3 regions of the Chromobacterium sp. genome follow, and region 3 is predicted to be linked to each of the others. Evidence: predicted binding sites of a transcription regulator. Region 3 holds the regulator's gene; each other region holds the start of a gene.

Region 1 (3,215 bases), on a different contig from region 3:
TGCGCTGCAGCTTCTCCTGGCGTTGCAGCGCTTCGAACGGATCGTCGGTGAAGCCCACCGGCAATTGGCTGGAGTTGGTGTAATACGGATGGGCGTCGCTGCCAGCCTGCAGAATGCCGGGATAGCGCTTGCGGTCTTCCTTGGCGAAGCGGTAGGTGGTGCCCTCCGCCGGGGTGGCTTCCAGGTTGTACAGGTGGCCGGTGCTTTCCTGGAATTCGACCATGCGCTGGCGGATGTGGTCCAGGTAGTCGCAGGCCAGTTGGTGGCCTTCGTCGCTGGCGATGTCGATGCGGTCGGCGCTGAAGTTGCGGATCATTTCATTGATGCCGTTGACGCCTATGGTGCTGAAGTGATTGCGCAGCGAGCCGAGGAAATTGCGGGTATAGGGATAGAGGCCATCGTCGATGCGCGCCTGCACTTCGGCGCGTTTTTTCTCCAGCGCGTCGCGCGACAGTTCCAGCAGGCGGTCGGTTTCGGCGATCAGCGCTGGGTAGTCACCGGCGAAGCGATGGCCCAGGCGCGCGCAATTGAGGGTGATGACGCCGACCGAGCCGGTCTGCTCGGCGCTGCCGAACAAGCCGTTGCCGCGCTTGAGCAATTCGCGCAAGTCCAGCTGCAGCCGGCAGCACATACTGCGCACCATTTGCGGCTCCAGGTCCGAATTCACGAAGTTCTGGAAATAGGGCAGGCCGTATTTGGCGGTCATTTCGAACAAGAGATCGGTGTTCTCGCCGTGCCAGTCGAAATCGCGGGTGATGTTGTAAGTGGGAATCGGGAAGGTGAAGGCGCGGCCCTTGGCGTCGCCGGCCAGCATCACTTCGATGTAGGCGCGGTTGATCATCGCCATTTCGCGCGCGCAATCGCCGTAGCGGAACGGCATTTCCTCGCCGCCTATCACCGGGATCTGCTCGGCGACATCGTCCGGGCAGGTCCAGTCGAAGGTCAGATTGGTGAACGGCGTCTGGGTGCCCCAGCGGCTGGGCACATTGAGGTTGTAGATCAGTTCCTGGACGCACTGGCGCACCGCCTCATAGCTCAGACCGTCTTTTTTGACGAAGGGGGCCAGATAGGTGTCGAAGGAGCTGAAGGCCTGCGCGCCGGCCCATTCGTTTTGCAGGGTGCCGAGGAAGTTGACGATCTGGCCGCAGGCCGAGGACAGGTGGCGCGGCGCGGCGGATTCCACCTTGCCGGGAATGCCGTTGAAGCCGTTTTGCAACAGGGTGCGCAACGACCAGCCGGCGCAGTAACCGGACAGCATGTCCAGGTCGTGGATGTGCAGATCGCCCTGGCGGTGGGCGAGCGCGACTTCCGGCGCCAGCACCCGCTCCAGCCAGTAATTGGCGGTGAGCTTGCCAGCGATGTTCAGGATCAGGCCGCCCAGGCTATAGCCCTGATTGGCGTTGGCATTGACTCGCCAATCGGCGCGGTCCAGATATTCATCGATCGCGGCGATGGCATCGACCGGAGCAGTAGGCGCGGAAGCAGTATTCATTGCTATATATAGTGATGGTTCCGAATGGGCTCCACTATAAATAGTGTTTTATCGCTTGTGTCGCGCAGATGGCGATAACTTGATGCGGATCAAGCGTCGGGCAACTAGTAATAGTGGTTGGGTATTTTGTCTTGCATAGATATTGTGTTTTTTCGGCTGGAGATGCTGGTGCTTGGCCGGGAGGCGTGGCTGGCGGCGGGAGGCGATCTGGGGGCTGGCGTTCAAGCGCGCAGGAAAGCTCTGTGACGCGTCATCGGCATATTGTTGCCAACTTGATGCGGTTTCATTGAGTCTGTTGCAACAAACTCATGGCATTCGGACTGAATCGGGTGCATACTTGGATTGCATAGAAAATAGTGCAATGTATTTTCAACTATGTAGTAAAAATAATATGACAAAACGCGCTACGCGGGCGGTGCAGCGGGGAAGCTGCGTGGTAGGCCTGTTTCAGGCGTGAGTTTGTCGCGAAGATGCATTCAGAACAATTTGCAAGTTCTCCTTTAATCGCCTAAGGGTTTGGTGTACCCTTTTTAAAGAGATACTACTTAATAATGTTATCAGCATTGTCAAATCCCCCCAGGCTGACTGGCATAAAAAGGGTGAGCAATGCCGAGCCTGGAACATCCCTGATATGGACACCTTAAAAGCATTGATGGTCTTCATGACCACGGCGGAAAACGGCAGTTTCTCCGACGCCGCGCGCAAGCTCGGCGTGTCGCCGGCCGCCATCAGCCAGAGTATCGCCCGCTTGGAGCAGGAGTTGGAGGTCCGCCTGTTCAACCGCACCACGCGCCAATTGACGCTGACCGAGGACGGACGCCGTTTTTACGCCCAGTGCCGCGGTCCGGTGAACAATCTGGATTCGGCGATCAACCAGCTCAAGGCCAGCCGCGACGAACCAGCAGGCCATCTACGGGTCAGCATGCCCAATTCCTTTGGGCGGCGTTTCATCCTGCCCATCATGGGCGAGTTTTGCGAACGTTATCCCAAGGTGCGCGTGTTCTTCGGCCTGGACGATCATTTCAGCGACCTGATCGAGGACGGCTACGATGTGGGCGTGCGTTCCGGCATGATGCCGGACAGCCGCATGGTGGCGCGCAATCTGGCGCAGATGCCGCTCTACGTGGTGGCTTCGCCGGGGTACTGGGACTTGCATGGCCGTCCCAGCGCGCCGGAAGAATTGAGCAACCACGATTGCATCAACTTCCAGTTCCCCACGTCCGGACGCTTGTTCAAATGGGAGTTCGACCGCAAGGGCGAACGCATTCCGCTGGAGGTCAACGGCACTTATACCTTGAACGAGATGGAGGCGGTGGCCGAACTGGCGCGCCTGGGCATGGGCGTGGCCCAACTGCCGGGCCACGAGGTGGTGCACCTGATCCGTTCCGGTGAACTCGAGCCGGTGCTGACCGATATGGTGTCGCTGGAGCGTTCCATTTACATCTGTTTCCCGCATCGCGACCATATCGCGCCGCGTACCCGGGTGTTCGTGGATTTCGTGGTGGAGAAGCTGGCGGACCATCCGGACATCATGGCGGACCTGCCGGGGCTGGATCTCAGCGCCAAACGCAAGGCGGCGCAGAAGAACGCCGTCTGAACTTCGGATTCGGCAACAAAAAAGCCAGCGCTCGCGCTGGCTTTTTTGTTGCCGTTTTCCAACGCGGATAGCTGGGCGAGCGCTGGCGGCATCCTCCTTTCGGCTAGCTGTTGTTAATTATAATGA
Region 2 (3,215 bases), on a different contig from region 3:
CAGGCGATAGGAGTAAACCGGACGGCCGGCCTGTTTCGGGATGAAGTAGTACATCATGCCCAGGAAGGCGGCGGTCAGGAAGAAGCCCACGGCGTTATGGCCGTACCACCATTGCACCATGGCATCCACGGCGCCGGAGTAGGCGGAGTAGGATTTCCACAGCGATACCGGCACGAAGGCGGAGTTGACGATGTGCAGCAGGGCCACGGCCAGGATGAAGGCGCCGTAGAACCAGTTGGCCACGTAGATGTGCTTGACCTTGCGGATGGCGATGGTGCCGAAGAAAACGATGGCGTAAACAACCCAGACCACTGCGATCAGCACTTTGATCGGCCATTCCAGTTCGGCGTATTCCTTGCTGGTGGTCAGGCCCAGCGGCAGGGTGATGGCCGCCAGCACGATCACCAGCTGCCAGGCCCAGAAGGTGAAGGCGGCGAGCTTGTCGGAGATCAGCCGGACATTACAGGTGCGTTGCACCACGTAGTAGGAGGTGGCGAACAGGCCGCAACCGCCAAAGGCGAAGATGACCGCGTTGGTGTGCAGCGGACGCAGGCGGCCGAAGTGGAACCAGGGCCCGAAGTTCAATTCGGGCCATACCAGTTGGGCCGCAATGATGACGCCCACCAACATGCCGACAATGCCCCACACGACGGTCATGATGGCAAATTGGCGCACCACCTTATAGTTATAAGTGGATTGCGTTTCCATTTAGGGTTTTCTCCAAGGTTGCTAACTCAGAACGTGACATATCTATCCATCGACGGCTTGAAAGTCCGGGCGACTGTCCCAATCTGTACTGATGTGACTGTGTCCAGGCGAAGCCGCAGGGAAAACGACTTTTTTAAAATCAAGCGCTTGACCCGTATCGCAGCGGTTCCGATGTCTGTATTAGCAGTTCATCCCGCATTGCGATAGCGCAATTTCCCCATTTAGTTAACCCGGCATTCTAAATCAATTACCCATATCGGGCCAGTTTGGAAGCCTGGGGAGGTCGCTTTCCCTATTTGTCTTTTTTATGTCTCAAGCGAGCGCAACAGTTCTTGCAAATACTGTTGCTACTGGCGAGATTGTATTGTCTATCGGGCTTGCCTTCTTGACCTGGATCAAAATGTCATAAAACGCGGCGTATCCGCGCAGGAAGTGCTAAAATCAGAAGGTTTTGCAACGATTACAGGCAAATCTGCTCATGACCGTTCCCGTTCGCTACACAATACTCCCTTGCGACCCGGCGGCGCATCTTTTCGAGGTCGCCGTCATCGTGTCCCGGCCCGCCAAGAAGGGCCAGCAGTTCGTGCTGCCGGCGTGGATTCCCGGCAGTTACATGATTCGGGAGTTCTCCAAGCATATTGTTGAAATCCGCGCGGAATCCGGCGGGAAAACGGTGGAACTGGTCCAGCTGACAAAAAACAGCTGGCAAGCCGCGCCGGTCAAGGGCGCGCTGACTTTGCGCTACAAGGTTTATGCATTTGATCTGTCGGTTCGCGGCGCCTATCTGGACGAACAACGCGGCTTCTATAACGGCACCAGCGTGTTCCTGGCGGTGGAAGGCTATGAGAGCGACCCCTGCTCTGTGCAGATACTGCCGCCGGAAGGCAAGGCCTATGCCGGCTGGAAGGTGGCGACCAGCCTGCCTGCGCGCGGCGCCGACAAGAAAACCGGCTTTGGCGGCTACCAGGCCGCCTGTTACGACGAGTTGATCGACCACCCGGTGGAACTGGGCGAGTTCGAAAGCGTCAGCTTCAAAGCCTGCGGCGTGCCGCATGAGTTCGTCGTCTCCGGCCGCTTCCGCGCCGATCTCAAGCGCCTGGCGCGCGACGCCAAGAAAATCTGCGAATACCAGATCAAGCTGTTCGGCGAACCGGCGCCGTTCGAGCGCTACGTGTTCATGCTCTTCGTCGGCAAGGACATCTACGGCGGGCTGGAGCACCGCGCGTCCACCGCGCTGGTGGCCAACCGCGACGATCTGCCGCAACTGGGCGTCGAGGACATCGGCGACGGTTATCTGAAACTGCTGGGCCTGATCAGCCACGAGTACTTCCACAGCTGGAACGTCAAGCGGATGAAGCCGGCGGCGTTCACCCCCTATGACCTGAACCAGGAAGGCTATACCCGTTTGTTGTGGGCCTTCGAGGGCATTACCTCTTATTACGACGATCTGAGCCTGGTGCGTTGCGGCCTGATCGACGAGAAGCGCTACCTGGGCCTGCTGGCGGAAACCGTCAGCGGCGTCGAGCGCGGCGCCGGCCGTCTGAAGCAGACGCTGGAGCAGTCCAGCTTCGAAGCCTGGACCAAGTACTACCGGCAGGACGAAAACAGTCCCAACAGCATCGTCAGCTATTACACCAAGGGCGCGCTGGCCGCGCTGGCGCTGGACCTGACCATACGTCGCGACAGCCAGGGCCGCCAGTCGCTGGACGATGTGATGCGCGCGCTGTGGCGCAAATGGCTGGACGACGGCAAGGGCCTGGCCGAGGACGAGTGGGAAAGCCAGGCGCAAGCCGCCGCCGGGCTGGATCTCACGGCCTTCTTCGACCACGCGCTGCGTAGCGTCAAGCCGCTGCCGCTGGCCGAGCTGCTGGCGACCCAGGGCGTGGAGTTGCGCTTCGAGCCGGCGGCCAATGCCGGCGACCGCGGCGGCCTGGCGCTGAGCGGCAAGCCGGCACCGGCCAGCCTGGGCGTCAAGGCGGTGGCCGAGGCCCAGGGCGTGCGCGTGCTCAATGTCTACGATGGCGGCGCGGCGCAACGCGCCGGCGTGTCCGGCGGCGATGTGATCGTGGCCATAGACAAGCTCAAGGCGGTGGATCTGGACAAGGCGCTGGCGCGCTATCAGCCCGGCGACAAGCTCAAGTTGCACCTGTTCCGCCGCGACGAACTGCTCAGCCTGCAGCTTGAACTGCAAGCCGCGCCGGCGGACGCCTGCCGCCTGCTGGTGCAGGACGGCGGCGCCAAGTGGCTGCGCCACTGACATTCATCGGGGCGTCGCCGCTGCCCGGCGGCGTCCTCCTCCAGCCAAGACCGGCGCAGCCGGCATCGAAGGAGACCTAGGCATGGTTCAACAGCCGCAAGTCAAGTACCGCGAAGATTACGCAGCGCCCCCCTTTCTGATCGACCGCGTCGATCTGAGCTTCGATATCGAAGACGACGCCACCCGTGTGCATGCGCGGCTGGTGGTGACCCGCAACGACAAGGCCGCGCGCCAGGATGACCTGGTGCTG
Region 3 (3,215 bases):
TTCAGCGCGCCGCCGACGGCGAAGTCCGCCGCGATGCCCCCGCCAAGGATGACGACTAAGCCGCTGTTCACCCTGCCCTACGCGCACCCGGCGGTGCGCGATCTGGCTTTTCTGCTGACCGCCCCGGCGCCGTGGAACAGCGGCGCCGACATCGCGCCGCAACGGCTGCTGGGCGCCGACGGCCCGGCGCTGCTGCAAGCGCTGGACGCCGATCCGGCCGAACTGCACGGCTGGCTGGCGCGCCAGCCCACCCGCCGCCTCGGCCATTACGCGGAACGGCTGCTATCGTTCTGGTTCCGGCTGGCGCCGCATATCCAGCTGCTTGCCAACAATCTGCCGGTGCGCGGCCCGGACGGCCGCACCATCGGCGAGTTCGACTTCCTGCTGCGTCTCGACGGCCAGCCGCTGCACCTGGAAACCGCCAGCAAGTTCTACCTCCAGCTGGGCCGCGACGCGGACACCCTGACCGGCCCCAGCCTGCGCGACGCCTGGGCCTTGAAAGCCCGTAAATTGCAAACCCAGCTGCGCCTATCTCGCCACCCGGCGGCCCAAGCCATGCTGCCGTCGGGTTTTGCCGGCTGCGCGGTAGGCGCCCGGCTCAGCGGCTGGCTGTTCCACGCCCTGGACACCGCGCCGGAACCGCCTCCGCAGGCCCAACCGCTATACGGGCAATACTGGCCGCTGCGCGGCGAATGGCCGGCCTCCAGCACGGCCTCGCGCTGGGCCTGGCTGCCCAGACTGAGCTGGCTGGCGCCGGCGCGGCTCGGCTTCGAACAGACCCATACCGCGGCGGCATTGCGCGCGCAGCTGGAACAGGCGGCGGCGCCGCAATTGCTGGCGGAGCTGCAAGCCGGCGCCGATGCTTGCTGGCATGAAGTGGCGCGCGGCTTCGCCGTGCCGCCCGGCTGGCCGCAGGAAGCGCCCTTGTCGCGGCTGTTGGAGCAAATCGCCGGCAGCCCTAGCCCATGAAAAAAGGCAGGCCCATGGCCTGCCTTCAGCAATGCGGCGCTGCGCGCTCAATGCCCGTTGGCGTGCGCGCAACCGGAGATCAGCGCTTTTAGCTCGTCCACCATCACCAGCTGGATATGCTTATGGTCTACCGTAATCCAGCCTTGCTGCTGGAACTTGGACAACGTGCGGCTGACGGTTTCCAGTTTCAGGCCCAGGAAGCTGCCGATTTCCTCACGGCTCATGCGCAGGATGAAATCATTGGCGGCAAAGCCACGAGTGGACAGACGCTGCGACAGATTGAGCAGGAAGGCGGCCAAGCGCTCCTCCGCCTTCATGTTGCCCAATAGCAACATTACATTCTGATCACGAACGATTTCGCGGCTCATCAAGCGGTAGAAATGGTGCTGCAGCGTGGGAATTTCGCGTCCCAGGCTCTCCATGCGGCTGAACGGCAGTTCGCACACCTCGCTGTCTTCCAGCGCAATGGCGTCGCAACCGTGTACATTGGCGGAAATGCCGTCCAGGCCCATCAATTCGCCGGACATATGGAAGCCGGTGACCTGTTCACGGCCGTCCTGGCTGGCGACGCTGGTCTTGAAGAAGCCGGTGCGCACCGCGAACAGCGAACGGAAGCCCTCGCCGCTGCGGAACAGGTACTCGCCGCGCTTCAAACGGCGGCTCTGGCGGATCACCGCGTCAAGCTGGGTCAACTCCTCGCGGTTGAGCCCAACCGGCAGACAGAGTTCCTTCAGGCTGCAGTTGGAGCAGGAGACCTTCAGGTTATGCAAAGAGATATGGTTCTGATCGGACATGGCATGTTTAGTGCAAGCTTGCGCTGAAGCTTGACCCTTATCAAAGCGAAATTCGCAGGATTTCCGCAAATTTACCAGTCCACCAGAGGTTTTGCTATCCAAATACGACATGAAGACCACCCACCCATTTTCTCCTGCCCATTTTGAATTCGACCGCGCGCTGATCGAGCGCCTCGACGGGACAGGTCCTAGATATACGTCATACCCGACTGCGGATCGCTTTACGCCGGGTTTCGCCGAAACAGACTACATCCACTGGCTACGGCAGCGCAGCATCGGCGCCAACCGTAAACCTTTATCATTGTACGCTCATATACCTTTTTGCAACACTATCTGCTACTACTGCGGTTGCAACAAGATCATCACCAAGGACAGCAGCAAGGCTGACTTGTACCTGGACTATCTGGAAAAAGAAGTCCGCATGGTCGCCTCCTGTCTGGGGCGCCGCGAGCAGGTGATACAGCTGCATTTCGGCGGCGGCACCCCCACCTTCTTGTCCGACGCGCAACTGGAACGACTGATGACCTTGCTCAAGACTCATTTCGAGTTCTTGAAGGAGGGGGAGTATTCCATAGAAATAGACCCGCGCAAAGTCAGCGCCGCGACAATCTTCAAGCTGGCCGAACTCGGCTTCAACCGCATCAGCGTCGGCATTCAGGACTTTGAGCCGGCGGTGCAGCAGGCGGTGAACCGGGTGCAGTCCGAAGAGGAAACGCTGGAGGTGATCCAGGCCGCGCGCGATGCCGGCTTCAAGTCGGTCAGCGTAGACCTGATCTACGGCCTGCCGCTGCAGACCCGGGAATCGGTGCGCCGCACGCTGGACAAAGTGATCGCCATCGGGCCGGACCGGCTGGCGCTGTACAACTACGCCCACCTGCCCACCGTGTTCATGCCTCAGCGCCGCATCAACGAGGCCGACCTGCCCTCGGCGGAAACCAAACTGGATATTCTGCAAGACTCGGTGCAGCGCCTGGCCGACGCCGGCTATGTCTTCATCGGCATGGACCACTTCGCCAAGCCGGACGACGAGCTGGCCACCGCGCTGCGCCAAGGCCGGCTGCAGCGCAATTTCCAGGGCTATTCCACCCACGCCGACTGCGACATGATAGGTCTTGGCGTGTCGTCAATCGGCAAGGTCGGCCCCTGCTACAGTCAGAGCGCCAAGGATCTGGACAGCTACTACGCGGCGCTGGACAGCGGCCACCTGCCGGTATTGCGCGGGCTGACGCTGGACAATGACGACATTTTGCGCCGCAGTATCATCCAGGGCCTGATGTGCCGCTTCTCGCTGTCGGTGGAGGCGCTGGAGGAAATCCACGGCATCAACTTCGCCGAGTACTTCGCCGAAGAACTGCCGCAGATCCGCGAGTTCCAGCAACTAGGCCTGCTGTCCTTCGACGGCGACTTCATCATGGTGGAACCCAGGGGGCGCTTCCTGATCCGCAATATCGC

The links. The regulator FNR, encoded in region 3, switches genes on or off when oxygen is low (the NO sensors DNR and NnrR bind a similar motif). The targets are predictions, from matches to a motif close to TTGATNNNNATCAA.
Region 1: ACE3QM_RS08745 (ribonucleoside triphosphate reductase) is a predicted target of FNR. The motif match lies at 1,572-1,585, and genes of this name have one in related genera.
Region 2: ACE3QM_RS07685 (M61 family metallopeptidase) is a predicted target of FNR. The motif match lies at 1,094-1,107, and genes of this name have one in related genera.

The regions. Positions count from the first base shown of each region.
Region 1 is NZ_JAYSGF010000012.1:71,107-74,321, forward strand. Features, by position in the region: gene ACE3QM_RS08745 (ribonucleoside triphosphate reductase) at 1-1,492, opposite strand, end outside; gene ACE3QM_RS08750 (LysR family transcriptional regulator) at 2,124-3,089, shown strand.
Region 2 is NZ_JAYSGF010000010.1:106,625-109,839, reverse strand. Features, by position in the region: gene ccoN (cytochrome-c oxidase, cbb3-type subunit I) at 1-708, opposite strand, end outside; gene ACE3QM_RS07685 (M61 family metallopeptidase) at 1,187-2,965, shown strand; gene pepN (aminopeptidase N) at 3,048-3,215, shown strand, end outside.
Region 3 is NZ_JAYSGF010000041.1:23,283-26,497, forward strand. Features, by position in the region: gene ACE3QM_RS18715 (RNA methyltransferase) at 1-59, shown strand, start outside; gene ACE3QM_RS18720 (DUF1853 family protein) at 49-969, shown strand; gene fnr (fumarate/nitrate reduction transcriptional regulator Fnr) at 1,017-1,763, opposite strand; gene hemN (oxygen-independent coproporphyrinogen III oxidase) at 1,873-3,215, shown strand, end outside.